DNA from 2 places in the Parageobacillus sp. G301 genome. Region 2 is predicted to be linked to the other one. Evidence: a T-box and tRNA genes for the amino acid it is inferred to sense, from the RefSeq annotation. Region 2 holds a T-box; the other holds one or more tRNA genes.
The links. A T-box is a leader RNA that pairs with one kind of tRNA and senses whether it is charged. The one in region 2 lies ahead of QSJ37_RS13475 (valine--tRNA ligase), so its partner is inferred to be a tRNA-Val.
Positions count from the first base shown of each region.

Region 1: it has a tRNA-Val gene. The T-box ahead of QSJ37_RS13475 (valine--tRNA ligase) is inferred to sense a tRNA for this amino acid. The anticodon was not compared.

Region 1 covers NZ_BSDB01000002.1:622,448-637,800, forward strand. The annotation lists gene QSJ37_RS11830 (hypothetical protein) at 174-488, shown strand; gene QSJ37_RS11835 (YugN-like family protein) at 797-1,201, shown strand; gene QSJ37_RS11840 (potassium channel family protein) at 1,198-2,193, opposite strand; gene QSJ37_RS11845 (H-type small acid-soluble spore protein) at 2,321-2,506, shown strand; gene QSJ37_RS11850 (hypothetical protein) at 2,612-2,854, shown strand; gene QSJ37_RS11855 (GNAT family N-acetyltransferase) at 2,933-3,421, shown strand; gene QSJ37_RS11860 (hypothetical protein) at 3,480-3,740, shown strand; gene QSJ37_RS11865 (thermonuclease family protein) at 3,831-4,766, opposite strand; tRNA gene QSJ37_RS11870 (tRNA-Ala) at 5,014-5,086, opposite strand; gene QSJ37_RS11875 (MgtC/SapB family protein) at 5,176-5,853, opposite strand; gene QSJ37_RS11880 (DMT family transporter) at 5,920-6,822, shown strand; gene QSJ37_RS11885 (protein-glutamine gamma-glutamyltransferase) at 6,799-7,620, opposite strand; rRNA gene QSJ37_RS11890 (16S ribosomal RNA) at 8,319-9,876, shown strand; rRNA gene QSJ37_RS11895 (23S ribosomal RNA) at 10,412-13,347, shown strand; gene QSJ37_RS11900 (hypothetical protein) at 13,413-13,661, shown strand; tRNA gene QSJ37_RS11905 (tRNA-Asn) at 13,777-13,851, shown strand; tRNA gene QSJ37_RS11910 (tRNA-Ser) at 13,856-13,946, shown strand; tRNA gene QSJ37_RS11915 (tRNA-Glu) at 13,962-14,033, shown strand; tRNA gene QSJ37_RS11920 (tRNA-Val) at 14,046-14,121, shown strand; tRNA gene QSJ37_RS11925 (tRNA-Met) at 14,129-14,205, shown strand; tRNA gene QSJ37_RS11930 (tRNA-Asp) at 14,211-14,286, shown strand; tRNA gene QSJ37_RS11935 (tRNA-Phe) at 14,314-14,389, shown strand; tRNA gene QSJ37_RS11940 (tRNA-Thr) at 14,567-14,642, shown strand; tRNA gene QSJ37_RS11945 (tRNA-Tyr) at 14,649-14,730, shown strand; tRNA gene QSJ37_RS11950 (tRNA-Trp) at 14,740-14,813, shown strand; tRNA gene QSJ37_RS11955 (tRNA-His) at 14,831-14,903, shown strand; tRNA gene QSJ37_RS11960 (tRNA-Gln) at 14,920-14,994, shown strand; tRNA gene QSJ37_RS11965 (tRNA-Gly) at 15,005-15,076, shown strand; tRNA gene QSJ37_RS11970 (tRNA-Cys) at 15,084-15,157, shown strand; tRNA gene QSJ37_RS11975 (tRNA-Leu) at 15,169-15,254, shown strand; tRNA gene QSJ37_RS11980 (tRNA-Leu) at 15,311-15,353, shown strand, end outside.
Region 2 covers NZ_BSDB01000002.1:934,640-949,992, forward strand. The annotation lists gene spoVID (stage VI sporulation protein D) at 1-677, shown strand, start outside; gene ysxE (spore coat protein YsxE) at 747-1,757, shown strand; gene QSJ37_RS13470 (hypothetical protein) at 1,723-1,911, opposite strand; T-box leader at 2,067-2,303, shown strand; gene QSJ37_RS13475 (valine--tRNA ligase) at 2,348-4,990, shown strand; gene QSJ37_RS13480 (bifunctional folylpolyglutamate synthase/dihydrofolate synthase) at 5,088-6,380, shown strand; gene QSJ37_RS13485 (VWA domain-containing protein) at 6,464-9,289, shown strand; gene QSJ37_RS13490 (hypothetical protein) at 9,334-10,959, opposite strand; gene QSJ37_RS13495 (PilW family protein) at 10,973-11,548, opposite strand; gene QSJ37_RS13500 (type IV pilus modification PilV family protein) at 11,532-12,140, opposite strand; gene QSJ37_RS13505 (hypothetical protein) at 12,257-13,690, shown strand; gene QSJ37_RS13510 (PRC-barrel domain-containing protein) at 13,711-14,535, shown strand; gene QSJ37_RS13515 (VanW family protein) at 14,556-15,353, shown strand, end outside.

The DNA of each region.
Region 1 (15,353 bases), 310 kb from region 2:
TAAGTTTTTTCGCTTTATTTTGGCAATCGGGAGCAATAATACAAGAAATACACGGTGTCATTAAGTAGTGTTTTCCATACATGAACTTGCTTCTCTAACGCACATTAATAAATGCTCGAAAAGAAAATTTTTTTCGAGCGCAAGGGAAATCCGAAAAGAGGAGTGTACAGATCATGAACCGTCTATTTAATTTTGGGCGTAATAGAGGAATGTGGAATCAGTTATTGCGCTTAACAGGACGCCGAAGCAATAACAACGCCATATGGACTATATTGGGGCTGGGAATTGCCGCAGCTGCTTTCAGCATGAGAAGGAGACGCAACGCTTATTATATGACGCCAAATCCGATTCAGCGGGCGATGCGTGGCATAAACAGCTTTATGAATCAAAGAAGAATGCCAAATTTAGCGACTATGGAATTTTCTAAAGAAATAGCGGAAAAGCCAAAAAGCCTTCCAATGAATAGCCACTCCCAACAACAAAAATAACTTGGCGCGGTTCGTCATCCTCCTGATGTTTTATAATACCTCTGATGCGATCTCTTCTGTGCAGACAGCGGCAAAAACAACTGCGCTGTCGAACAGTTTACAGAAATACCATGATATAGCCGCTGATCAACAACAGCCCTTCCCGCAAACGGAAGGGCTGTTGATTTTTTGTTTTTAGCATTTTGCAGATTAGGGGGCGATGACATTGGCAATCGGGAAACATTATTTTCGAAGGGATGAGTAGAATGAAATTTTTTTTAAATTATCGCTAAATAGGGAAACATAGATGAAAAAGGAGGGTGTTTGCGATGATTGAAATTCCTTCACGATTAGAAGGAAAGACGTTTCCGTTATATAAGCTGGAGCAGTTGTTAAAACCGCTTGGTTATACGATTGGTGGAAATTGGGATTATGATCATGGTTCGTTCGATTATAAAATTGACGATGAAGCAGGATATCAATTTTTGCGCGTTCCGTTTGAAGCAATTGACGGGCAGCTCGATTCCCATGGAACAACCGTCAAGCTCGGCAGGCCATTTTTATTGTCCCATAAGTATCAAATAGGGATTGATGACCACGCCGATGGCGGCAATCTTGGCGCGGCTTTTAACCAATTTGCGGAGCCGCAAGACCCTGATGCGACGTTTCCGGAAAAATATATTGACATTGGAAAAGCGCTTGTCAAAGATTTAGAAAGCCACCTGCTTGATTAAGTCATGATCACGAACAAACGGTCTCCCTTTTCGATCAAAAAATGTGGAGAAGGATTTATATATCCTTCTTCTCCCCTCATTATACCGATTAAAATTATTTGTTTGTCTAATAATATTTGGCTGATTTCAAAAAATGTTTTTCCGATGAATAATCCTTCCGCATCGATAAGCTGTAGTTTTCTATTATGAAGTTGATGAAGCAACTCTTCCGTCGCTTTCGATACCCCTGGCGACTGAAGGCTGTTTGCCATCGCAAAGCTTGACAGCAAATTGGTCTGAATGACTTCATCGGCGCCAGCCCGTTTTGCGTTATTCACTTGCTGTTCTGTTAAAATTTCAACGATCGCATATATACAAGGATTAAGTCCTTTGGCCGCCAACAATGTTAAAATCGAATCTTTATCTGCTTCTGCTTCATTTTTATGCTGATCGGCTGTAATTAAAATCATTTGCGCTTCGGCAATGTTCGCTTTATGAAGCACATCATCGTAACTGGCATTTCCTTTAATAAAATGAACATTTTTATAGGAAACCGGAAGTTCCTGTAAAGTCGCATCGATAATCACGCATCGAAGCGATGAGTGATATTTCGTTAATTTTACTATTACCTCGCGCGCCCGTTCATTCCAACCGACAATGATGATATGCCCTTTCTGCATGTAACGTAGCTGCCCGCTCGATAGTACGGACTCTTTTGCTACCGCGGCTGCGGATAATGTGGCGAAATAAGTGGTGATGACTCCCGTTCCTAACAAAATGAGAGAAATGGCGACGATTTTCCCGGCAAATGTCTTCGGCACCATATCGCCATAACCGATCGTCGCGGTTGTCACAATGGCCCACCATATTCCATCGAATACATTACGGAATGTGGATGGTTCAACGAAATGAATCAATGTTCCGAAAAAGACGATCATTATACTTCCAACTAACAACAATCGTACCAAAACAGGAAGGCGTAAATACGATATTAGTACATCCCAGTTTTTCATTGGTTTCCTCCAAACATAGATCGTTTTACATAGCTAGTCTTTACTGTTTTGCACATTTTTTTGCATAAAAATTCCTTCCCGTTTCATACTACATCATGATAATTACAACAAGGAGGAGATTGTTTACATGGATATGAATCGCGTAAAACAAATCGTTTCGTCTCCCGCAGATATTCCGGTTTATTATAATGGTGTATCTGTTTGGATTGACGGTTATGATGAGCAAAAAGAAACCGCTACTGTCCATTTGCGCGATGGGCACCTTCGTGAACGACGGGAAGTGCCTGTAGAAGAACTCAACGAGGAACAATAACGAACAGAATGGAAAAACGCCGTTTTTAGGCGTTTTTTGTTTTTATTTTTTCCGCAAAACCGATAATGGTATATGCAATAATGATGGAAGCAAGGAGGGATAAATATGACGCAAGAACAAATAAAAGAAGTGTTTATCGATTATGGATATGAACGTTGGTGGAATGAAATTCATTATCCTCTCCTATCATCAGGGATATTAGATGCAGTGGATCAAGACATGCTGGCAGCGTTTTTTGAGATTTACGCGTTTCCTGTTGATGAAATATGTTCGTTTATGGAGTTTATGGTTCACTTTTCTATTTTCAAGCGTTTATATGCAAGTGGCATAAATGGTGCATGGTTATAAAAAGGAGTATGTCATTTTGAACGATAATTATGGTATTCTTTTCTGCAGAGGTATATTATTCCATAAGGTGGAGATACGATGATTCGAAATGCAAACAGAGAAGATTTACCAGCAATCGTTCAGATATACAATGAAACGGTTCCGACAAGAATGGTAACAGCAGATCTCGAACCAGTGACTGTTGAGAGCAGGGAAGCATGGTTTTTCGCGCACGATCCGCATACGCGTCCGATCTGGGTTGTGGAGCTGGACGGCCATGTGTGCGCATGGCTTAGTTTTCAGTCGTTTTATGGGCGGCCGGCATATCGTCATACGGCAGAAATTAGCATTTATATTTCCGAGGCATATCGGGGAAGAGGAATTGGCACACAGCTTCTTCAAAAAGCGATTGAGGAAGCGCCGAGTTTGGAGATAAAAACGCTTTTAGGGTTTATTTTTGCGCATAATGAGCCAAGCTTGCGGCTTTTTGCCCGCTTTGGCTTTGAAACATGGGGGCATCTCCCGAAGGTTGCGGAGCTAGAAGGGATCGAACGGGATTTGATCATTGTTGGCAAAAGAATTGTATAGAATACGGTGGGATTGGACAATTGTAATAAAGAAATACACCGTAGAAAGAGGGAAATATATGGATGTGATGCCGGTTCGCTTATTTACGATTCAAGACGGGGAAGGATTTGTCGCTGATGCGTTTCAATGTCCGGTAACAGGCAATTTAATTTATAAGTCATCAGGAACCCCTTCGGTGATTGCTTATAATGACTTGACGGAAGAGCAAATAGAGAGGTTAGAGAAATATGGCTTTAAGCGGCTAAATGGCGCTTCTTTCTCCACAGCGGCTCATTTGTCCGAGCAATCGGTGATTGAAGAGTTGCTGCCGGAGCAGTAACAGGTCCCGGTAGTCATTATGAAACAAAAGGAGCTAGTCATTAGCTCCTTTTGTTCGTTCGGGGCAGGCCGCTGCATATAGCCGTATCTATTATTTGCGGGCGAAAGCGTAAATAATGATAATCGCAACTGCGCCAATGATCAAGTAAAGGAATGAATTTGTTTTGTCGGACTCTGCATCGTGCTGTTTTTGCTGATCATCGTGCTGCTCTTCATTTTCTTGTGCCGGTGAGTTTGATGCGGGTGTTGTTTTTTTGCTTTCCGTTTTTTCTTCCGCTGTTTGCTGCTGACGGGAGGAATCAGGTTTTTGCGCGGATGAACGGCCATACATTCCCGCACCGTTTCGTTTCGCCTCCGCCATAGCGTCGCGGATTCGGCTTTCGTATTTATAATCCCCGTAATCGTAAAAATCTTCGACCAGTCCTGCTTTGGCCACTTCTTCTTGCAGCAATTTGTTTCCTACCCACACCCAAGCGAGCAAACGATGATACTTATCAAACAGAGTGCTGCCGTCAGTTTCCAATGTAATGTTTCCTTGTTTTAAGCGGGAACAAGTAAATTGGCTTGCTTCTTTTCCATACGGCTCGACTTCGATCGTGCTTTCTGGGGTATCGATGAATAGAAAGCGGGTTGTATATTCGCGTCCATTGACGATAAACTTTGCTGTATCTCCATCAATGCACTCTACTAATGTTGCAGGATATTTTTTTCCTAATCGCAATGTGGCCGACGAACTTGATTTCGTTGCAGGGACTCCGCTCAGCGTATGCCCTTCTAGGTCAATTTTATCCACCGTCAGCTGTCGGGTGCACTTGGCGTTGCTATTGTATTTTTTGACTAATTGGACAAGCTCTGCTTTATTTTTGGCCTGCATGGCAAGCGCTGTCGGTTCATGCAGCAAGTATACGCAGTCTGAATTGCGGAAATGTCCGCCGAGTTCGTCCAGAGCGCCTGGATGGGCGAAGCTACTGGTTGGAAAAAAGAGAATGGATAAAGCAGCTGTCAGCAAACTTGCTAACTTTCTCATCTGTTTCTTTCCTCCTTCAATGAGTCAATGCGTGTTTTATATATGATCGCCCTTTTTGCTTATATAATGTAAAAAAGAAAGCCCTTGCCATGCAAGGGATCGGCTGGTCGATTTTGCAGACAAGCTGATTCATGATGTTTGCCGGGTGCTTTTTTATTGGCTGTTTTCTAAAAGATTATTGCTAAATAAAAATGCCCCCCTATCTAGATAAAAAGGAAAAACCCTTGCCACGCAAGGGTTTCTCGAATGGAGCATACCGGGTTCGAACCGGTGACCTTCGCGCTGCCAGCACGACGCTCTCCCAACTGAGCTAATGCCCCATTTTCACGGAATATTATTGTCCATTTTTATTATATATACGCCTTTTTTGAAATGCAATACAATTTTATCTAATTTTTGTTTAGAAGGATTAGGCGCTTTCTATATCAATATGGACGATCGAATCAATGGTGCGAATGGCATAGTAGACGTCGGCAGCGGCGCGTTTTTGGTCAACAGATGCTTTTAGTTTAATTAAATGATGGTTGTCGTCTAAGTCTTTAATACGCATTGTCTTAATATCGATATTTTGCGATTTGAGTTTGTGAATTACGTCGGCAATATTTTTTGCATCCGCAACGGTGATTTGTAGAAGAATTTCTTTTTCTCGCAATTGTTTTGGTCCAAAAAAGCTGATTATAACAGGAATTAGCTCAACACTCACAATTAATAGCGCAACGCCAAATGCAGATTCCAAATAAAATCCGGCACCGACTGCGATGCCGATGCCAGCCGCTCCCCAAATGATCGCAGCGGTTGTCAGCCCAGAAATACTATCGTTGCCGCGTCGTAAAATGACTCCTGCCCCGAGAAATCCGACTCCTGAGACAATTTGAGCGGCAAGGCGGAGTGGATCCATCGTAATATGATTTTTTAGAGGAAATACATAAGCGGATTCAATCGATACAATGGTTAATAAGCAGCTGGAAATAGAAATTACTAAACATGTCTTTAGACCAACGGGTTTGCGTTTTAATTCTCTCTCTAATCCGATAATCATTCCTAATATAGCTGATATTCCTAGTTTGATAAAAGGATCTAAGTTCATATATGATCACCTCTTCTGTTTGTGTAGTGGTATAATCATGATAAAATGCTTATAAGGGGATGGACAATGAAATCATCAAGTTTATGGAAACCATACTTAGCATTGTTTGTCGGAGCAATCTCTGTATCTACTTCCGCCATTCTTGTGAAATGGGCGCATGCTCCTGCCTCCGTCATTGCATTTTATCGTTTGTTTTTTACTGTGCTATTCATGACACCACTTTTTATGAAATATGTTTCCGAATTAAAAGTGATCTCGAAACGAGATTGGATATTTTCCATCATCTCTGGTGTGCTCTTAGCGTTTCATTTTATTCTTTGGTTTGAGTCATTGAACTATACTTCTGTAACGAGTTCGGTTGTACTTGTAACGTTACAACCGTTGTTTGCATTTATTGGCGGATATGTCTTTTTTAAAGAACGATTGACAGCAGGAGCGTTTCTTAGCGCATTATTAGCTATCGTTGGAAGCATTATCATTAGTTGGGGTGACTTCCGAATTAGCGGTAAAGCATTATTTGGTGATATACTAGCGCTTTTGGCATGTGCAATGGTAACAGGGTATTGGCTGTTTGGTCAAGAGTTACGAAAACGCCTGTCATTAATGACATATACATATATTGTATACGGAATTAGTTCTTTCACGCTCTTTCTTTATGTGCTTGCTTTTCAATTTCCGTTGTTTTCATATAGAAAAATAGATTGGATTTGCTTTATTTTGCTGGCGATTGTGCCGACGTTGCTCGGACATTCACTGATGAACTGGTCGGTAAAATGGGTAAGTGCTGCAACCATTTCGATGAGCATTTTATTTGAGCCAGTCGGTGCAACAATATTAGCTTACTTTTTGCTTGGAGAGATTATTCGACCGTCCCAGTTGATGGGGGGGATTTTCATTTTAACAGGAATCGGAACATATTTGTGGGGAGAAAATCGAAAAGGGTCGCTACCAATACAAGAAAGTAGCTGACCCGAGCGCCCCGGTAATGAAATATTTCTTGTTAATGGGAAGACGATAGCCTCCGGGGTTGCTAGAAAACTGAGATAAATAAATAAAATCGACTCTTGTCGTTTGCGGAAGCAAGTAGGCTGATTTTGTAGCGTCTTTTTTCCTTTTTTTATTTAAAGCGGCGATGATTCCTTCTGACGTTTTAATCCCGATTCCATGCCCGTAATGCAGGTCGTTTCCTAAATAGATCGTATTTTCTCCCTGCCACTGCGGCGTTTGCGGATCGAATTCAGGGTTTTTAAAATAAAGACAGTCGCCTGGGAGATAGTCTTCTCCCTTTTTTGTTTTTATCCCTAAGTCTTGATCGACATGCCAATCGTATAATAAGAGATTGGAAAACAGCCTATTAAATGTCTGTTTATCCATAACATCTAATACTGCCTTGTAAAACACGATAACGATGGCGGTAGCGCACTCAAAGGCGTATAAATGGCTGTTTATGAAAATATCGTTTATCGCATCCGAGGGAAGCACGCTTTCTTTTAATTGGAAACCTCCCAACTCATTTTTTATCCAAAATTGCTCATTGCATTTTGAAAAACGAAAAATAGCAAACCTTACTTTGCTTTTTGCGAGCGAGATGGCCGCATCGATAATGCGCTCGCGCAAAATAATTTCAAACAAAAGCTGATGTTCGTTTTTATATACGTAAGTTTCTGGTGATTTTAATAATGCTTCAAATATTTTTTCTTGTTTTTTTGAAAGAGAAGAATCCGCTAGGAAGTCGTTATACACAATCGTATCTTGAATTTTAATCATATTTTCCTCCTTAACAACAAGTTATTCACATGTTATTCACAAATTATCCACATTATTAACATGAGAGGAGATCGGATCATTTAGTAAATTCAAAGTAAGATGTTTTGTTTTTTTATCAAATGAATCGATGAAAAATGACAATAATTATTTAATTTATATGTATGAGATATGTGTAATTATTATGTTATAAAGCGGTGTATAGTTGATTTGCAATAAATAATTCGGTTAAAGTTGTAATCGTAAACAGTTGAAATGAGAATCTCCAATTTCGATTGTTGCGAAAAAGTTAATTGCACCATTTAAATAAATTTGAGGGAACAAAAAAATATAAAAAAGGGGTTGCATTTTTTAGATTAAGGTGTTATATTAAATAGCGTCGCTAATGAATTAATTGAACAATCTTGACAACGAAAAAATTAGTTGACAATAAAAAAACGCTGTGATATTATTAAAAGGCTGTTTTGAGTAGCAAATGTTCTTTGAAAACTGAACAAAACGAAGCGTCCACATAGAAAAGCGAAGGCGAGCGCCTAACGCCGAAAGGAAAATGTTCTTCCGACGAGACATGCTTGCATGTCGACGGAGGAAGGTTATTTTCCAAAAGGCGTTGCGAGCCGGAGCTGGACAGTAAGAAAAGCGAAGGCGAGCGACACCTTGCGGTGTCGGCGCTGAAGCTGAAAAGAAGCCAATCAACTTTCTTTTTGGAGAGTTTGATCCTGGCTCAGGACGAACGCTGGCGGCGTGCCTAATACATGCAAGTCGAGCGGACCGAACGGAAGCTTGCTTCTGTTCGGTTAGCGGCGGACGGGTGAGTAACACGTGGGTAACCTGCCCGTAAGACCGGGATAACTCCGGGAAACCGGGGCTAATACCGGATAACACCGAAGACTGCATGGTCTTCGGTTGAAAGGTGGCTTTTGCTACCACTTACGGATGGGCCCGCGGCGCATTAGCTAGTTGGTGAGGTAACGGCTCACCAAGGCGACGATGCGTAGCCGGCCTGAGAGGGTGACCGGCCACACTGGGACTGAGACACGGCCCAGACTCCTACGGGAGGCAGCAGTAGGGAATCTTCCGCAATGGACGAAAGTCTGACGGAGCGACGCCGCGTGAGCGAAGAAGGTCTTCGGATCGTAAAGCTCTGTTGTTAGGGAAGAAGAAGTACCGTTCGAATAGGGCGGTACGGTGACGGTACCTAACGAGAAAGCCCCGGCTAACTACGTGCCAGCAGCCGCGGTAATACGTAGGGGGCGAGCGTTGTCCGGAATTATTGGGCGTAAAGCGCGCGCAGGCGGTCCCTTAAGTCTGATGTGAAAGCCCACGGCTCAACCGTGGAGGGTCATTGGAAACTGGGGGACTTGAGTGCAGAAGAGGAGAGCGGAATTCCACGTGTAGCGGTGAAATGCGTAGAGATGTGGAGGAACACCAGTGGCGAAGGCGGCTCTCTGGTCTGTAACTGACGCTGAGGCGCGAAAGCGTGGGGAGCAAACAGGATTAGATACCCTGGTAGTCCACGCCGTAAACGATGAGTGCTAAGTGTTAGAGGGGTTAAACCCTTTAGTGCTGTAGCTAACGCGTTAAGCACTCCGCCTGGGGAGTACGGCCGCAAGGCTGAAACTCAAAGGAATTGACGGGGGCCCGCACAAGCGGTGGAGCATGTGGTTTAATTCGAAGCAACGCGAAGAACCTTACCAGGTCTTGACATCCCCTGACAACCCTGGAGACAGGGCGTTCCCCCTTCGGGGGGACAGGGTGACAGGTGGTGCATGGTTGTCGTCAGCTCGTGTCGTGAGATGTTGGGTTAAGTCCCGCAACGAGCGCAACCCTCGCCCCTAGTTGCCAGCATTCAGTTGGGCACTCTAGGGGGACTGCCGGTGACAAACCGGAGGAAGGTGGGGATGACGTCAAATCATCATGCCCCTTATGACCTGGGCTACACACGTGCTACAATGGGCGGTACAAAGGGCTGCGAACCCGCGAGGGGGAGCGAATCCCAAAAAGCCGCTCTCAGTTCGGATTGCAGGCTGCAACTCGCCTGCATGAAGCCGGAATCGCTAGTAATCGCGGATCAGCATGCCGCGGTGAATACGTTCCCGGGCCTTGTACACACCGCCCGTCACACCACGAGAGCTTGCAACACCCGAAGTCGGTGAGGTAACCCTTTAAGGGAGCCAGCCGCCGAAGGTGGGGCAAGTGATTGGGGTGAAGTCGTAACAAGGTAGCCGTACCGGAAGGTGCGGCTGGATCACCTCCTTTCTAAGGATGACATGAAAGGCGAAGGCGACTGCCCTTATGGGCTAGTCGGAAGTGGACGCTTCGGGTTTGTTCAGTTTTGAGGGAGCATTTCACTCCTTCAAGTGCTTTGTGTCTGCGTCTGCTAGTGAATTCGAGGAAGCAGGATTCCTCGACACAAGGCAGCAGAGAAGCAGATGCAAGGCAGTAGCCTTGTTCAGTTTTGAAGGAACATGTTTAATGTTCTTTCAAAATAGAGGCTTTGTGTCAGAATTAGTCTTGTGCCTGCGTCTACAAGCAGGTTCGAGGAAGTTAGGTTCCTCGGCACAAAGCTGCAAAGAAGCGAACTCAAAGTAGTAGCTTCGTTCCTTGAAAACTAGATAACCGAAAAGAAAAGCGGAGGCGCCGCGGTTAGCTCCCGAAGCCAAATGTTCTTCACCCGCAGAAGTGCTTGCACTTCGAGGGGGAAGGTTATTTGGCACAAGAGAGCTAGGCGCCGAAGCTAGACAAAGGAAGAAGCCGAGAAGCGAAGGCGGCAAGCATGAAGCTGTTTTCGCATGGTTAAGTTAGAAAGGGCGCACGGTGGATGCCTTGGCACTAGGAGCCGATGAAGGACGGGGCAAACGCCGAAACGCTTCGGGGAGCTGTAAGCAAGCGTTGATCCGGAGATGTCCGAATGGGGAAACCCACTGCCCGTAATGGGGCAGTATCCATACCTGAATCCATAGGGTATGGAGGGCACACCCGGGGAACTGAAACATCTAAGTACCCGGAGGAGAAGAAAGCAACCGCGATTCCCTGAGTAGCGGCGAGCGAAACGGGAACAGCCCAAACCAAGAGGCTTGCCTCTTGGGGTTGTAGGACCACTCATGATGGGAGTTACAAAGGAACGGGGTAGACGAAGCGGTCTGGAAAGGCCCGCCAGAGAAGGTGACAGCCCTGTAGTCGAAACTTCGTTCCCTCCCGAGTGGATCCTGAGTACGGCGGGACACGGGGAATCCCGTCGGAAGCAGGGAGGACCATCTCCCAAGGCTAAATACTCCCTAGTGACCGATAGTGAACCAGTACCGTGAGGGAAAGGTGAAAAGCACCCCGGAAGGGGAGTGAAAGAGAACCTGAAACCGTGTGCCTACAAGTAGTCAGAGCCCGTTTATGGGTGATGGCGTGCCTTTTGTAGAATGAACCGGCGAGTTACGATGACGTGCGAGGTTAAGTCGAAGAGACGGAGCCGCAGCGAAAGCGAGTCTGAATAGGGCGTTAAGTACGTCGTCGTAGACCCGAAACCAGGTGATCTACCCATGTCCAGGGTGAAGGTAGGGTAACACCTACTGGAGGCCCGAACCCACGCACGTTGAAAAGTGCGGGGATGAGGTGTGGGTAGGGGTGAAATGCCAATCGAACCTGGAGATAGCTGGTTCTCCCCGAAATAGCTTTAGGGCTAGCCTCAAGGGAAGAGTCTTGGAGGTAGAGCACTGATTGAGCTAGGGGCCCTCATCGGGTTACCGAACTCAGTCAAACTCCGAATGCCAATGACTTATCCTTGGGAGTCAGACTACGAGTGATAAGATCCGTGGTCGAGAGGGAAACAGCCCAGACCACCAGCTAAGGTCCCAAAGTGCACGTTAAGTGGAAAAGGATGTGGAGTTGCCCAGACAACCAGGATGTTGGCTTAGAAGCAGCCATCATTTAAAGAGTGCGTAATAGCTCACTGGTCGAGTGACTCTGCGCCGAAAATGTACCGGGGCTAAACGTGCCACCGAAGCTGTGGGATGACCGTTGGTCATCGGTAGGGGAGCGTTCTAAGCGCGCCGAAGCGAGACCGGAAGGACTCGTGGAGCGCTTAGAAGTGAGAATGCCGGTGTGAGTAGCGAAAACAGAGGTGAGAATCCTCTGCACCGAAAGCCTAAGGTTTCCTGAGGAAGGTTCGTCCGCTCAGGGTTAGTCGGGACCTAAGCCGAGGCCGAAAGGCGTAGGTGATGGGCAACAGGTTGAGATTCCTGTACCACCTCCTCACCGTTTGAGCAATGGGGGGACGCAGGAAGGTAGGGCGAGCAGGCTGCTGGAATAGCCTGTCCAAGCGGTTAGGCTGCCAGATAGGCAAATCCGTCTGGCGCAAAGGCTGAGCCGTGATGGCGAAGGGACCATCGGTCCCGAAGTCCCCGATCCTACACTGCCAAGAAAAGCCTCTAGCGAGGTGAGAGGTGCCCGTACCGCAAACCGACACAGGTAGGCGAGGAGAGAATCCTAAGGTGCGCGGGAGAACTCTCGTTAAGGAACTCGGCAAAATGACCCCGTAACTTCGGGAGAAGGGGTGCTCTCTTGGGTGATGAGCCCGAGAGAGCCGCAGTGAAAAGGCCCAAGCGACTGTTTATCAAAAACACAGGTCTCTGCGAAGCCGAAAGGCGAAGTATAGGGGCTGACACCTGCCCGGTGCTGGAAGGTTAAGGGGAGCGCTTAAGCCGCAAGGCTGAAGGTGCGAACCGAAGCCCCAGTAAACGGCGGCCGTAACTATAACGGTCCTAAGGTAGCGAAATTCCTTGTCGGGTAAGTTCCGACCCGCACGAAAGGTGTAACGACTTGGGCACTGTCTCAACGAGAGACCCGGTGAAATCATACTACCTGTGAAGATGCAGGTTACCCGCGACAGGACGGAAAGACCCCGTGGAGCTTTACTGCAGCCTGATATGGAATTTTGGTATCGCTTGTACAGGATAGGTGGGAGCCTGAGAAGCCGGAGCGCCAGCTTCGGTGGAGGCGCCGGTGGGATACCACCCTGGCGGTATTGAAATTCTAACCCGCACCCCTTATCGGGGTGGGAGACAGTGTCAGGTGGGCAGTTTGACTGGGGCGGTCGCCTCCCAAAAGGTAACGGAGGCGCCCAAAGGTTCCCTCAGAATGGTTGGAAATCATTCGTAGAGTGCAAAGGCACAAGGGAGCTTGACTGCGAGACGGACAGGTCGAGCAGGGACGAAAGTCGGGCTTAGTGATCCGGTGGTTCCGTATGGAAGGGCCATCGCTCAACGGATAAAAGCTACCCCGGGGATAACAGGCTGATCTCCCCCAAGAGTCCACATCGACGGGGAGGTTTGGCACCTCGATGTCGGCTCATCGCATCCTGGGGCTGTAGTCGGTCCCAAGGGTTGGGCTGTTCGCCCATTAAAGCGGTACGCGAGCTGGGTTCAGAACGTCGTGAGACAGTTCGGTCCCTATCCGTCGCGGGCGCAGGAAATTTGAGAGGAGCTGTCCTTAGTACGAGAGGACCGGGATGGACGCACCGCTGGTGTACCAGTTGTCCCGCCAGGGGCACCGCTGGGTAGCTATGTGCGGAAGGGATAAGCGCTGAAAGCATCTAAGCGTGAAGCCCCCCTCAAGATGAGATTTCCCATCGCGTCAAGCGAGTAAGATCCCTCGAAGATGACGAGGTCGATAGGTCCGAGGTGGAAGCGTGGCGACACGTGGAGCTGACGGATACTAATCGATCGAGGACTTAACCAAAGCGAAAAGTGGAGGCGAGCGCTTAGCGCCAAAAGGAAAATGTTCTTCCGACGAGACATGCTTGCATGTCGACGGAGGAAGGTTATTTTCCGCAAGGCGCTGCGAGCCGGAGCTGGACAAAGCGAAAAGCGGAGGTGCCGCGCTTAGCTCTCGAAGCCAAATGTTCTTCGCCCGTAGAGGTGCTTGCACCTCAAGGGAGAAGGTTATTTGGCGCAAGAGAGCTAGACACCGGAGCTAGACAACGGAAAAGCGGAAGCCGCCTGCGCAAAACGGCTTTCTTCCAAACAGACGGTTATCTAGTTTTGAGGGAATGAAATAAATAAAAAAACTCTTGACATGATAATATTGGTCATTATAATAATACTTGTCCAATCAATGAAAAAGTTTGTAACAAGGAAATTAATTTATTACATAACTCCTTCATATTATTCCGCAGTAGCTCAGTGGTAGAGCAATCGGCTGTTAACCGATTGGTCGCAGGTTCGAATCCTGCCTGCGGAGCCATCTTGGAGAGCTGTCCGAGTGGTCGAAGGAGCACGATTGGAAATCGTGTAGGCGCGAATAGCGCCTCAAGGGTTCGAATCCCTTGCTCTCCGCCACTAATTAATTACTATGGCCCGTTGGTCAAGTGGTTAAGACACCGCCCTTTCACGGCGGTAACACGGGTTCGAATCCCGTACGGGTCACTTTCTTTTTGTGGAGGATTAGCTCAGCTGGGAGAGCACTTGCCTTACAAGCAAGGGGTCGGCGGTTCGATCCCGTCATCCTCCACCATGATCGTCGCGGGGTGGAGCAGTCCGGTAGCTCGTCGGGCTCATAACCCGAAGGTCGCAGGTTCAAATCCTGCCCCCGCAACCAATATTGGTCCCGTAGTGTAGTGGTTAACATGCCTGCCTGTCACGCAGGAGATCGCGGGTTCGAGTCCCGTCGGGACCGCCACAGTGGAATTAATGCTAATTAAAAAATGGCTCGGTAGCTCAGTCGGTAGAGCAAAGGACTGAAAATCCTTGTGTCGGCGGTTCGATTCCGTCCCGAGCCACCATTTACTCTTTAAATAAGTTTGAAGTTTTTCTGGCTAATGTGCAACTTAGCTCAACTGGTAGAGACGAGCTTAAGCTTCTATGAATTTGCTCCGAGTTGTCCCGACACATCTAACATCATTGAATAAGCTAGCAGAGGAAGGGACACAAAAAACTAAGGGTATATCAATGTTTCTTATGCCGACTTAGCTCAATTGGTAGAGCAACTGAATCGTAATCAGTAGGTTGCGGGTTCAAGTCCTGCAGTCGGCACCATGGTACGGAGGGGTAGCGAAGTGGCCAAACGCGGCGGACTGTAAATCCGCTCCCTTTGGGTTCGGCGGTTCGAATCCGTCCCCCTCCATTTTATACTAGGGGCATAGTTTAATGGTAGAACAGAGGTCTCCAAAACCTCCGGTGTGGGTTCGATTCCTACTGCCCCTGCCATAAAATAAATATGTATGGCGACTATGGCGAAGTGGTTAACGCACCAGATTGTGGCTCTGGCATGCGTGGGTTCGATTCCCACTAGTCGCCCTTCCTTCTATTTTTTTGGGGTATAGCCAAGCGGTAAGGCAACGGACTTTGACTCCGTGATGCGTTGGTTCGAATCCAGCTACCCCAGCCATGATCACGATGCGGAAGTAGTTCAGTGGTAGAACACCACCTTGCCAAGGTGGGGGTCGCGGGTTCGAGTCCCGTCTTCCGCTTCCCTGCGGCGGCATAGCCAAGTGGTAAGGCAGAGGTCTGCAAAACCTTTATCCCCGGTTCGAATCCGGGTGCCGCCTCCATATATGGCAGAGCCGGGGTGGCGGAATTGGCAGACGCACAGGACTTAAAATCCTGGGGTAGGTAACTACCGTGCCGGTTCGAGTCCGGCCCTCGGCATGAAATAAACAGTTGACTTTATGTTATTTTTAATGTAAAATTATATATGTCTTTACGCCGATGTGGCGGAACTGGCAGACGCGCACGACTCAAAATCGT
Region 2 (15,353 bases):
CGCGCAAAGAAGTATACGAGGAAGAACAAAGAAAACAACAATTGGAAGAAGAGACATCTTCTATTTTCAATCATGCACCGCAGGAACAAAATGAAGACGAAGCACAAGAAATGACGGCTACCCATCGCGAAGAAACAAAACAGGAAGAAGAAACAGCCGTGCCGCTAAATAACAATGAACAGCTGGAAGAAACAGCCGAGCGGCTAGAAAAAACGAAAGAAAAAGCCGCACAGCTAGAAAAAACAGAAGAAAAAGAAGAAACAGCCGCGCAGCTGGAAAAACCGGAAGAAACGGCCGCACAACTAGAAGAAAAGGAAGCGGTGAAAGCAGAAGAAGAAAACGTTGTCCCACAACAAGAAGCAAAAGTATCGATTGGATCGATGAAAGAAAAAGATGCTGATGAAATGGAAGAAGAAGTAGATGAAAACGAAAAACAAAAAGTAAAGAGTGAAAATGCGTTGTACTTAACGAAACTATTTGCGAAGAATCAAGAAGAGGAATTTACGAAAGTAAAAATTTGCATCGTTCAGCAAGGAGATTCGTTGGACAAGATCGCCGAGCGGTACGATATAACCGTCCAGCAGCTGCTTCGTGTCAACCAATTGGAAAGCCCTGAGGAAATCCATGAAGGGCAATTGTTATATATACCGGCACTAGCGGGAAGCCGCTCTTCGTAGTGAGGGAAACATGATTCCTCACTTCTTTTTATGGAGGGGGTCGTTTCGTTGAACAGAGAACGCATCGAAATGTATACGCCCATTTTACAGCAATACGGGTTAAAGCCGTTTCGCGTCGATGATTACGGGAAAGTAAAAAAAATCCATACGAACGCTGGTCTATTTGCTTTAAAAGAAATAACGAACGCCAGGGAAATGGCAGCCATTCAACAATCGTATATTTTTTATGGAAAGCAATCTGTTCCTCTTTACTTGTCAAAACAAGGTTTTCCGTTTGTATCGTATGGCCGGCATTATTATTTAATGCCATGGATTTCATCCGCTGAGAGAAAAGAAAAACGAGAACATGTCCGCTCTTTTTTTCGCGACCTCGCTTATTTACATCAAAAGTCACTCAAACAAATAGATATTAACGAAGAAGAGATAAGAAATTACTATGAGAATAAAAAAAGAGAATGGGAAAGGCAACGTGCCTTTTTGCAATCATATGTGGAAAAGTGCGAAAATGCATGGTATATGTCTCCGTTTCAGCTGCAATGCTGCACGTATTTTCATGAAACAATGCAAGCGTATTGGTTTGCGGAAACGGAGCTAGAGAAATGGTATGAAAAAATGAAAGAAACAAAAAAATGGAGAATTGCTTGGATTCACGGAAAGGCACGGCTTTCACATTATATAGAGTTGGAAAATGGCAATCGCCATTTTTTTAGTTGGGAACGCGCCAGTTGGAACTCTCCACTTTTCGATGTAATCATTGCGCTTCGTTATCATATGCGCACATTTCCGCCGATCGGTGATGAATGGGTGGAAGGAGTAGAAGAATACGGAAAAACGTTGCCAATGTTAGAAGAGGAATGGTCCTTTCTTTTCAGCCATCTTGCGCAGCCGCATTTTTTATATCGCTGCATTTATGAGTACGAGATGAAGCGGCAAAACAGAAAAAGTGAACGGGAATATGTTTCCGAACTGCAGCGCCGTTACTTTACAATGAAAAATATGGAGTATGTCGTCATGCGCCTTGTCCAGCGAAAAGAAGCGGAAGAAGCTAAATCCACTCCAGATGAAACGCCACCGCAATAAGCACAAAAATGGCCAATAAGATGACATCAAACGTTGTAGGTAAAAAAATGGTGCGAATCGCTTGAAAAATCGTAATTGGAATAATCACTTGCGCACAAACGGCACGAATTTGCCGAAGCCATGGCGGCCATGAATAATAGTTAAATCGTTTCATTGAGCATTTCCTCCCTCGTGCATGTTACTATTAAAATATGATTGGATATTGTTTTTGTCACCAAAAACGAAGGAATGGAATAAATAAATAAAAACTTGGCAAAGATGATTGACGATGAAACAAGTTTTTCGTAGTATAATAAACAGAAAAATAATAAAAAAGCGAAGACAGGGAAGAGTACAACGAATAACGCCTTCAGAGAGGGAAATCAGTAGCTGCGAGATTTCCTAGGACGGTTATCGTTGGAAGGTCGCCCTGGAGCTGCTTCTTTGAACGGTGTTTGCCTAGTAGAGGAAGCCGGTCGCAGACCGTTATCGCAATGAAGTGCTTAAGCAAATTTTTTGCTTAAGAAAAAAGGTGGTACCGCGAAAGAGTCTCCTTTCGTCCTTTTTAGGATGAAAGGAGTTTTTTATTGATAAGAAGGAGGGAAAACAGAATGGAACAAAAAGATATTACAATGTCTACGAAATACGACCATAAAGCTGTAGAAGCCAATCGATATCAATGGTGGCTTGACGGGAAATTTTTTGAAACGACGGGCGATCCTGATAAAAAGCCGTTTACGATTGTCATCCCGCCGCCAAACGTCACAGGGAAACTCCATTTAGGACATGCGTGGGATACGACGCTGCAGGATATTATTACACGCATGAAGCGGATGCAAGGCTATGACGTTCTATGGCTTCCGGGAATGGACCATGCCGGAATCGCCACACAGGCAAAAGTAGAAGAAAAGCTTCGCAAGCAAGGACTTTCCCGCTATGATTTAGGACGGGAAAAGTTTCTCGAAGAAACGTGGAAATGGAAAGAAGAATACGCGAGCCACATTCGCCAGCAATGGGCAAAATTAGGGCTTGGCCTCGATTATACGCGTGAGCGCTTTACGTTAGATGAAGGTTTATCGAAAGCGGTTCGCGAAGTGTTCGTATCGCTTTACCGAAAAGGGCTTATTTATCGAGGCGAATACATTATTAACTGGGATCCGGTAACAAAAACGGCGTTATCGGATATTGAAGTGATTTATAAAGAAGTAAAAGGCGCGCTTTATCATATGCGCTATCCGCTTGCCGACGGCTCCGGATATATCGAAGTGGCAACGACCCGTCCGGAAACGATGCTCGGCGATACGGCGGTTGCCGTTCACCCAGATGACGAGCGCTATAAACATCTCATTGGCAAAACGGTTATTTTGCCGATTGTCGGCCGCGAAATTCCGATTATCGCCGATGAGTATGTCGATATGGAATTCGGATCGGGTGCCGTGAAAATTACGCCGGCACATGACCCGAATGACTTTGAAATCGGAAACCGCCACAACTTGCCGCGCATCCTCGTTATGAACGAAGATGGTACGATGAATGAAAACGCAATGCAATATCAAGGGTTGGATCGTTTTGAATGCCGCAAGCAAATCGTCAAAGATTTGCAAGAACAAGGCGTGCTATTTAAAATCGAAGAACATGTGCATTCGGTTGGACATAGCGAACGCAGCGGAGCGGTTGTGGAGCCGTATTTGTCGACGCAATGGTTTGTCAAAATGAAGCCGCTCGCGGAAGCTGCCATTCAGCTGCAAAAAACGGAAGGAAAAGTGCACTTCATTCCGGAACGTTTCGAAAAAACGTATTTGCATTGGTTGGAAAACATTCGCGACTGGTGTATTTCTCGTCAATTATGGTGGGGGCATCGCATCCCGGCTTGGTACCATAAAGAAACAGGAGAAATTTATGTCGATCATGAACCGCCGGCTGATATCGAAAACTGGGAGCAAGACCCTGATGTGCTAGATACATGGTTCAGCTCTGCCCTATGGCCATTTTCAACGATGGGCTGGCCGGATACAGAGGCACCGGATTACAAACGTTATTATCCAACCGATGTGCTTGTCACTGGATATGACATCATTTTCTTCTGGGTATCGCGCATGATTTTCCAAGGTCTTGAATTTACCGGGGAAAGACCGTTTAAAGATGTATTAATCCATGGTCTTGTCCGTGACGCGCAAGGAAGAAAAATGAGCAAATCGCTCGGCAACGGGGTTGACCCGATGGATGTCATCGACCAGTATGGCGCCGATTCGCTTCGCTTCTTCTTGGCTACTGGAAGCTCGCCTGGGCAAGATTTGCGCTTTAGTACGGAAAAAGTCGAAGCGACATGGAATTTTGCCAATAAAATTTGGAATGCGTCCCGCTTCGCGCTGATGAACATGGGCGGAATGACGTACGACCAGCTTGATTTAAGCGGAGAAAAAACGGTGGCGGACCATTGGATTTTAACGCGTTTAAACGAAACGATTGAAACGGTGACAAAACTTGCCGAGAAATATGAATTCGGTGAGGTCGGCCGCGTGTTGTATAACTTCATTTGGGATGATTTATGCGATTGGTATATTGAAATGGCGAAGCTTCCGCTTTATGGGGATGATGAAGCAGCGAAGAAAACGACGCGTTCTGTATTAGCATATGTGCTTGACAATACAATGCGCCTGCTTCATCCGTTCATGCCGTTCATTACCGAGGAAATTTGGCAGCACCTTCCACATGAAGGAGAGTCAATTACGGTAGCGAAATGGCCGGAAGTTCGTCCAGAGCTTTCCAACCACGAAGCGGCGGAAGAAATGCGTTTGCTTGTGGACATTATCCGCGCGGTTCGCAACATTCGCGCCGAAGTGAACACACCGTTAAGCAAACCAATCAAGCTGCACATTAAAGCAAAAGACGAGCATATTCAAGCGACATTGGAAAAGAACCGCGTATATTTAGAACGGTTCTGCAATCCGAGCGAACTGTTGATTGCAACCGACATCCCAGCTGCGGAAAAAGCGATGACAGCGGTTGTTACCGGTGCGGAATTAATCTTACCGCTTGAAGGGCTCATTAACATCGAAGAAGAAATCAAACGGCTCGAAAAAGAACTTGAAAAACTCAACAAAGAAGTCGAGCGCGTGCAGAAAAAGTTAAGCAATGAAGGGTTCCTTACGAAAGCGCCTGCGCACGTGGTGGAAGAAGAACGGAAAAAAGAAAAAGACTACTTAGAAAAACGCGAAGCTGTCCGTGCGCGCCTTGCCGAATTAAAAAAATAGACAATGCATCGCCGCTTCTTTTATCATGAAGACGAATCCAAAGCACTTTGGATTCGTCTTTTCTCATCATCTTATGTTAGTAAGGGGGAGAAATATGATGATTCGTACATATGAAGAGGCGCTAGAGTGGATTCACGGCCGTTTGCGATTAGGAATAAAACCAGGGCTAAAACGGATGGAATGGTTTATGGAAAAGCTTGGGAATCCAGAGCGCCGCGTGAGAGCGATTCACGTTGCTGGAACAAACGGAAAAGGGTCAACGGTAAGCTATTTGCGCCATATTTTACAAGCGGCAGGTTACTCTGTCGGCACGTTTACATCGCCGTATGTCGAGCAATTTAACGAACGCATCAGCGTCAACGGCAAGCCGATTCGCGACCAAGAAATTGTCGAGCTCGTCCAAATAATCGAGCCGCTTGCCGAAGAGCTTGAGCAAACTGAGCTTGGCGCGCCGACGGAATTTGAAGTTATTACGGCGATGATGCTTTATTATTTCGGGAAAAAGAACATTCAAGACGTTGTGCTTATTGAAGCCGGACTTGGCGGCCGCTTTGATTCGACGAACGTCATTTATCCGCTTCTTTCCATTATCACCAACATCAGCTATGACCATATGAATTTTTTAGGAGAAACATTAGAAAAAATCGCCTTTGAAAAAGCGGGCATCATTAAATCAGGCGTTCCGGTGATTACAGCGGTAAACCAACCGGAAGCATGGGCGGTTATTTCAGAAAAAGCGAAATCGCTCAAAGCGAAAACATATCGATTAGAAAAAGACTTTTTTATTGTTCATCATGAGCCAACAGATGATGGCGAACGTTTTTCAATGGAAACGATATTTTCGCAATATCCTGATTTAAAAATTACGATGTTTGGAGAACATCAGGTGCAAAACGCGGCGCTCGCGGTGATGGCAGCGGAGTATTTGCGGATGTTCTATTCGTTTTTGATTGAAAAAGAGCATATTTATGAGGGAATAGAGAAAGCGAAGTGGATCGGACGATTTGAGCGGGTAAGCAATAAGCCGCTGATCATTATTGACGGCGCTCATAACGCGGCAGGTATTCATAGTCTTGTTAATACGGTACGTTCGCACTATCCAAACAAAGATGTTCATGTGTTATTTGCCGCGTTATCCGATAAACCGCTTGATCAAATGATTCCACCGCTTGCCGAAATTGCCAAAACGATAACGTTTACTTCGTTCGATTTTCCGCGCGCAGCGTCGCCTGAGCAGCTTGCAGCCTTGTGCAACCACCCGCACAAAGCAACGACGGACGACTGGAAAGGCTGGATCAAAGAAAAGAAAAAACAAAAACGAAGCGATGCCCTCTTCTTGATTACCGGATCGCTTTACTTTATTGCGGAAGTAAGAAAGTTATTGATGTAAATGAAATTTTTGTATATTCCCGCTTAAAAGTCTTGCTATAATGAAAGTAATAGGACTTTGGTAAGGGATAGGGGGTGAGGAGTGTGGCGGAGAAGAGAAAAATTTGGTGGTTGTTTATTGCACTGTTTTTCAGTTTTTATTTAGGAGATGCCACTAATATCGTGTTTGGGGAAAGTAATGACTCCAATAACGCCACCTTAGATTTTACGATTACCTCTTCGCAACCAGAATATGCGAAACCGCCGAACGGGGATGCGCAAGGGAGATTGGATGTAACTTTAGTCCCAAAAGGCAGGGTGGACAACATTGTTCGCCCGCCAATTGATGTCGTGTTTGTGTTTGACGTGTCAGGGTCGATGACGCCTTTGAAGCTTCAAAGCGCAAAATATGCGCTTCAGTCTGCGGTAGATTATTTCAAAGCGAACGCTAACCCGAATGATCGATTTGCCCTTATTCCGTTTTCCAGCGATGTTCAATACAATAAAGTCGTGCCATTTCCTACCGGAGCATACGACGTCAAGCAGCATTTGGAGCGGATTGCGAACGTGGCTAATGACCTTCGCGCGTATGGCGGAACGAACTATACACAGTCATTGCAACAAGCTCAGTCGTTTTTTAATGACCCAACCCGGAAAAAATATATCATTTTTTTAACAGATGGGATGCCGACGGTTTCGAAGGTGAAAGAGCCGATTACGTATAAAGTTTGTGAAGGATTCATAATCAAAAAATGTAGACAAGTAACAGAAGATTTAGATGTTGAATATGTGCTGTACGCTGATGGAAGAAGCGTAGATCGAACAGTTTATTATCCAAGCGGGAAGGAAACAGAGTCATATTATGGCTCTAAAATTTATAAAGATTTCGAAGAAAAAGTCCGTACTCACGGAGTGAATGTGGCCAAAGCTCTCGGCATGAACAATATAACGCTCTATTCCATCGGCTTCGGTAATAATCAAGAAGTCGACATGGGCTATTTAGAAAAGATGTCATCGACAGCAGGCGGACAGGCGAAGCAAGGAACGCCACAAAACTTAACGGAAATTTTCCAGCAGTTTTCGAAGCTCGCTAATGATCCGGTGTTAAGCGGAACGATAAAAATTCCGCTAACCTCGTTTGGCGGAAACGTGGAAATTGTCGAGACGGATCACGTTTGGCTCGATGATAAGAAAGAAAACGCCTATATCACGCTTTCGATTCCATATAAAGTAGGACAGCCGGCACCACCGCCGATCAATATTCCGATTCCTGTGTTGTTTAAAGCAAAAGGGACATATACGTTTAACGCGGAATTGACGTATCGTGATGTATACGGTGTAGAACAGGCACCGATTACGAAATCGGTCACGGTCGTTGTGAAAGACGAAGTGCCGCCATCGTTTGACGGAACGGTGACGCTAGAAGGAATCACAAGGGACGTAGACGACTTAGTGAAATTCGGCAATGAAGATGATGATTCGAACCGATTCAAGGCACGTTATTCGCTAACTGCCGTTGGCTATGTTGGAAATGCATCTGGAAACATAAGCAACATTAAATTGATTCAGCCGCTTCCGGAAGGAGTTACGGCAACATCGAAAAACGTGACCGTATATACGGAAAATGGCGTTCAGTATGCCGAGATTGCGTTTCCAAATACGGTCATTGACTATAAGCAGCTAAATAACAACGAGATTACCGCTGAAATGACGCTTCAAGCAAATTGGGCGATGGAAGGGGTGCAGCTGCCGCCGGCTGTTGTTTCTTTCCAAGACAGCAAATACGGCGCGCGGACATCGTCATTAAAGGCTTCTTCCAAACGGATTGGAATGAAAGTCCGCTTGCGTGAATTTCCTGATATGTATTATGAAGGAGACAGCCGCGGCCTTATTACGAAATGGCAAGAGTTTGATTCAGCAACCAATTTGCTTGGAACGACGAAACATCCAAACAATTATGGATTGCTTATGCTTCCAGTAAAGGCGCTGCAATTTCAGGAAGGCGATGATTCTATTCTTCTTGTCACGTACAATAATGATAAGACGGTAGCACTATATTTAAAACCGCGCGTAACAATTATAGCTGAAGACGGCCAGCCAATCGCAAGCGGCGCGACTGTTACCAAGCCGGTAACCGTTAAAGTAACAGGACGCGTCGCAGGAGAAGGAGTCACGTATGAATATAAAGTTGAAAATCCAAAGCAAGATAGCGCTTGGAAGCCGCTCGATTCACCATATGAAATTCCGGTCACTTGGGATGGAACGTCGACCATATCCATTAAAGCGTCAGGAGGATTGACAAAAGGAGACGGCATTACCACTGTATCGCTTACGTATATTAAGCTCATTCGCCAATTAACATTGGGAAACTATAAACAAACGATGGAAATCGGCGAAACGCAGACAATTCCGGTAACGATCGAGCCAAGCGACGCGACAAACAAAACATTGGAGTGGATTTCAAGCAATCCGGATGTGGCTGCTGTCGATCAAGGTAAGGTAGTCGCTATTCGACCGGGAACGGTAGAGATTACGGTGAGGGCGATGGATGGAAGCAATGTTTCGGCGACGGCGACAATTACGGTGATCGATCCATTTGTTCCATTAGAAGCGATTCGTTTCCAACAGGAAGTTTTATATATGACGGTAGGAGAAGAGCTTGACATCGAATCGCAATTAACCTTTATTCCAAGCAATGCGACAGATAAACGCCTTGACTCTGTACAATCGTCCGCTCCGGAATATGTCGAAGTGCGCCCGCAGCAAGGGAAATGGTATATCGTAGCCAAAGATGTCGGATATTCAACGATTACCGCGATTGCCAAAGCGAAAACGAAGGATGGACAGGAAATTAAAGATTCAATCACGGTGATTGTCCAAGAGAAATCGTCTTCAGGAAGCGATGGAGAAAGCGGAAAGAATAGATGGTAAAATTAAAAGGATGCCTAAACATTCGCTTTAGGCATCCTTTCTTTTTACTTTACGATTAATTTGTCAACAATAAGAGACAGCTTTTTTACAAACGGCAATCCTTCCCCACGATTGATAAATACCGATTTATCATGGCGGATGACAAAGCGGGACTCCTCTTTTTGATCGAGTGACGGAGGAGGTGTAAAAGAGATAGAGCCGCCTTGTTTTACCGCCGCGCCGCGATAAGCGTTGATCACAAGTCCGGAAACGTCCGAATCGGGCGCGAATTCAAGCTCGTTGCCCCGTGCAAACAAGCCGCCTTGAATATTGATATACGATCCGACCGCATAGAGCACAGCGTTGCTGTCGGTATAAAAGTATCCTTTTAAGTTCGGCTGGCCAAAAGAAAAGTTGTTTTCAAACTCATTGATTCGCGCGATTTCCAACCGCCCTTTGGAAAGGAGTACGACTTCTTTGTCATCCCAGCCGGCTATGTTAGCGTTGTAAATCAACGTGCGCCCAGGGACGTTCGGCGAATCAAGCCGCCCAAAGACGTAAATCGTCGAATCAAGCTCAATATCCCCGCTGATTGTCAAATTGCCGAGCACGATGATATTTCCCCGAACTTTTGTTGGCGTGTTGACGCTGTTTCCCAAAAATAAATCACCATTGACAATCAGCCATTTGTCTTGTAAATCAAGCTCTCCCTGTTCAAGGAAAAATAGCGAAGAATCTTCTGATTGAAGAATAATAGATTGATTCGTTGAATCGATATTTTCTTGTAATGACGAAACACTGTCAAAGACAGCAAAGCGGTCCTGCAGCTTATGGAAAAGTTGGCTTATGCTTTTATCAATATAAGTTTCATATTCTTGGCTGAATGTTTCTATTCCCGCCGCGTTTAACAACTTATCTTTTACGGTCCATTCGAAATCAACATCAATAAATTCCTCTCGTTCTTTTTGAATGGAAGGGGATTGGGATTGAAAGTGCACGTTATTAGAATAGTTTGCCATCATGCGCTGAAAATAGTTGTCCGCAATGTTGTAACAAGTACGTGCCCCGTCTTCATGGTCGCAGGAATAATAACTTCCATTGACAAACAATACACTCGTTTTGCTTGTTGTTGGAAATGACGTTTGTTCCATATATTTTTTGGAGTTATCAATGTAATTTGCTACATTTGTAACGTAGGCATTTCCTCCAGCATAGATATTCCCATCAATATACGCCCCGCCGTTTAAAATAACGTCTTTTGTCGATCCGATCGCATATTTTAGAAAGCTAGGGGTATTTGTCAAAATCACCCGTCTTTCCACCGTTTTGCTGCTGTGGGATTTCGAAATAAGATAAACACGGGTAAATAATTTTTCACGATTGATATTATAATCGCCTGTCACATCTTTAACTTCCACGCTGTAGCGCTGTTGCAAGGTAGGAATTAATGTACCTAACTGCATATCTAATTTTCCGGGCGTAGATAACTCAAAATCATCTATCCTTACTTTCATTTCCGCGATCGTTTCTTCAATCGCTTGCGTTGCTTCATGAAACGATTCCACATCTTCCACGCGCACTTCCGTAAATCGCGCTTGGTAAATTGCAACAGATAAAATCGTTAAGCCAAGAATGAAAAAAATAGTGATAATCAGAAGCGTGACTACCAAACTATATCCTTTTTCGTTCATGTGCCCACTTCCTTTAAAAGCCGAATTCGGTCTTTAATGTAAATGGTTTGATATACAGCAAGTCATCCGGATCATCATGGTCGCGGTCTTGGACGGCAAGCTTAATGGTAACGACGCCGCTGCGGCAAATCTTTTCTTCTTGTTTGGCGCAGGTGTAGGAAAACCCGGATTCTTCCGCAACAATTTTTAAACGATCCGAATGCAGCCGTTCGCCATCGATGGCAATCGAACCATCCTGCAAGGCAACGGTAAGCGTTTCAGGAGTTGGTTCTGGTTCTTCTTTAACAAAGCCGAGATAAGGATCGATATCTTTTCGTTTATCGTTTACAAATATGATTTGTGCATTTGTCGTTTGGCCTTGATCCATCTCGATCCCGTCCGGCGCAAACGCGTAAAGTTTATTCATAATGGTAGCGACAATATAATCGGCTTCGCTGCGCAGTTGATTTTCGATATGGATTCGTTTGTACGCGTTAAGTCCGCTGAAGAACACTCCATAGATGGAAGCGAGTATAAGCGAGGAGATTGTAATTGCCGCCAACAGTTCCACAAGCGATAATCCTTTCGTGTTATTAACGTATCGTTTCATTGGCAATCACACCTTCTAGCCATTCCGAATCATCGACACGATCTCCCCAGCGGACAATCACATAAATTTTCAGCAAATAGTCTTGTAATTTTGGATCTGGATTTTTTATCCTCTCTTCGCTAATTTGTTTTTTTAAAGATGCCGGAAATTCTTCCGGAGGAGATTTTTGCAATTTGTCCCACACTTCACTGTCATTATAAGGAATGAGGAACACATGGATGCGTGTTTCATCATACGTAACGTTATTGATGGTCGGCCGAAGAATCGCCTCACAAACTTGTTTGTCGCCAAACAGCGGCAAATTGCAATGGGAAGCATCCATTTGGGCAAACGGTTTGTCCGTATTATGTATTTCGTTGTCAACGTATTGTTTTAATGCTGTAAAATCAAGACGCTCCATATACGCCAATACGCCGCGGGCAATGTTGATGGCGACCGTTTTTCCTTGGTTGTAGGTTGTATATTTCATGGCGTTCGTAAAAAAGGAAAACATTCCTATTGCAACAGCGGACAAAATGGTGATGGACAATAGCACTTCAATTAAGGTAAACCCTTTTGAATGATGGATCACAAAAAATTTCTTTTGCTCCATTTGACATGCCCTTCTTTCAAAATATGTAACTTTATTATACAATATGTTAGAGTCGATATTGCGTTATTTTTAGGAAAATTGTCTTATATAATGGTGCGGGGAAACGGGGTGAAACATTGAAGCACGTTATATTTACCATCATTGCTTTTATCCTTGCCATTCCGATTTTACTTATTCTTCCTGTTGGATTAAGTTGGAGTGGGAAAATCGTAGCACTAATCATTGCTTTGTTGCTTTCACTTCTTGCCTTAGTAGCAAAGTCCTTCTTTCCGATGTGGAAGCTTGCTCTATTATTAGGGTTGCTTATGGCTGCGGTGACATATTTGCTTCATCGCCAATTTGCACATGTTTTTTATGCAGCAAACAAAATGGACGAGGATGAATTCGAAGACCAAGATGAACTTAGCGAAAATACGGACGTGTTGCATGATGAAGAAGCAGTGCGAGTCAATGAAGAAATAGTGCCGCAAAATGTTTCACAAAAAAGCACGGAAGTAGAGCAAGATGAAATCATTACGGTCGATGAGCTTCCATTAGAGATCGCTGCCGATATAGAGCAAATCGAACAAATCGAAACAACGGCAAAACAGGAATTTCCATGGGAAAATGAAAAGAACCCTGAACAAAGCGAAATGGTGGAAATAAGCGAGCTGCCGCCTACTGTGGCCACAGATGAAAAGCAGGACGAGGATATGTCCGAAAGTGATCTCCCATGGGAGACAGTGGAAAATGACAATATAAATGAGACGGACAATTTCAATGAATGGCCGTTGGAAATGGAAATAAATATCGAACGAAATACGGATATGCCGTTTGATGAGTTGCCTCCTACCATAACGCCAGAAATGGAAGAAAATTTGGTTGTTGTGTCCGATGGCACACAAGTGATGGCAGCGCGCGATGGCGAAGAGAATCGATTACATATTTCACCAGAAGATTGGAGCATGCTGACGCAGCCTTCAGCAATGGAAGAGAATGAACAGGCGGCAGAAATAGAACCGGATAGTTTCGAATGGGACGATATTCTTTCCGAGAAAACGGAATCAAAGGAAGCTATTTCTTCACAGGCAAAACAATCATTCTCTTTGGAAAACGAAAAGATGCTGCAGGAAAAATTAGATGGAAAAGCACAAGAGGCGCAAATAGCGGGATGGAATGACAATGAACGGCCACAAGAGAATGAGAGTGATTTGGGCGCTAAAGAGCAAGCCATTTCTACCAAGGAAAACGATGCTAGTCTATTGGAAAGTCTCATTGCTACTAGGCCGGTTCAGTCCGAAATTTTGCAAACCATAGTTACTGAGCTTCAGTTAAACCGCAAGCATATAGATCCATTAGAATATGAACAACGTATTATTCAATGTTTGCAAACCCCGTTACCCGATTATGACTATTACGTGTTTGCGTGTTTGTTAATGGAACATTATTTATTAGAGAAACAATACGGTAAACTTGCATCGTTGCTTGCCGAGCTGAAAGAAAAATTTCGCTCCTATCCAATCATACAAGAGGAAATTCAATTTCTTACACATACATTACAGAAATTATAAAGAACAGGTGTGGTGAAAATATGAAAAATAGTGCACAAATCATCAGTCTTCCAATTATTAGTATTTCTGATGGCACGCAAATAGGAACCGTAAAAACGTTAGTCATTAATCCAGAGAAAGGATCCGTTGATTTTCTCACGGTTGAACAAGAAGATGTTCAGTTAAGCTTAAAAGCGATCCCGTTTAAAAAAGTGGTCGGTATCGGCGAATTTGCCGTAACGGTGGAAAGCTCTCACGATATTATTGATTTATCGGAAATTCCGATTGCCAATCAGCTTGTCAATAAACAAATTCGCATCAAAAACACGAAAGCGATGACGAGAAAAGGACAGCTGCTAGGTGAGGTAACCGAATTTTTTGTCGATGAAGAAACGGGAGAAATTATTGGCATTGAATTGCACGTCGGTGACCGTCAGGCAGTGTTATCATCGGAATTTATATTAACATATGGAAAAGATATTTTAGTTGTCCATGACAATGCGCCATCTTCTTTGCTTGATGAGGCACATTTGCTCGTTTCTGCAAAAGATCAAAAAGACGAGGAAATGGCGGAAAATGTTTCGCGAAATGAACAAACATCGACTGAATTGGCCCATGATGTGCATGATTGGCATGCCAATATCGAAACAATGGTGGAAGAAGCGGAAAACAGAGAAGCGCTTCAAGCGCTACGCGAAAAGCAAGTGGAGCTTTTGAAGGGCAAACGTGTGACAAAAGATATTTTTGATAAAAACGGGAATAAATTCATTGAAGCTGGTACCATTTTGACAGAAGAACATATTCAAAAAGCACAGGAAGAAGGACCAAGCGTGATCGTCGATATATCGATGAACGTCGAGGCATAAGCAAAAGGGGGAGGTAGGCGGTGAGACAGGTTGTTGCGGTAAAATTGTTTTTCGTTATTGCGATTTGTACGATTTATTTGATCAGCTTTTCGCAAATTGGCGCTTTAGCCTACGAAACGTTTTTTAAAGAGACAGACCGCCTGCCCGCAGGAACGATGGTTGGGCCTATTTCTGTAGCGAATAAAACAAAACTAGAAGCGCTGCAAGCAATCGAAAAAAGAGTGAATGAATGGAAGGCGAATGCAACGATTCCTGTGGCGTATCAAGAAAAAAAAGGAGAGATTCCTGCATCATTGTTTACGTTCCAAATCGAACAAAGCGAAAGGCAAATGGTTGCGGGACGGCCGTCCCCACTTCTTGTTCAATTCGACGTGCAGGCATTTTCCAAAACAATAAAAAAATTGCTTCCCCCTTCGCTCGCATCTTCTATTAATCTCGAAAAATTACAAAATGATGTAACGAATATCGCAGCCAGTTTACAGATACCGTCCCAGCCGGTTGATCTTGCAGCATATGTTTCCCGTTCCAATGAAACGATGCAGCCGGTTAGCGCGGCAACACTGAAATTTTGGAAAAGACCAGCACCATTGCTAGAATGGATTTCTGCCAATCCGACCATTGAAATTAAAGGAAAAAGCATTTTTTCGCTTGCTGAATATGTCAAGGAGACGAGCGGGTCGCTTTCTTCCGAAGAGATGAGCATGATTGCTTCAGCGATTTATCAAACGATTTTGCCGACGAATTTTACGGTATTGGAGCGGCATACAAGCCGCGAACTTCCGGATGGAATAACGATTGGCTATGAAGCAAAAGTAGAC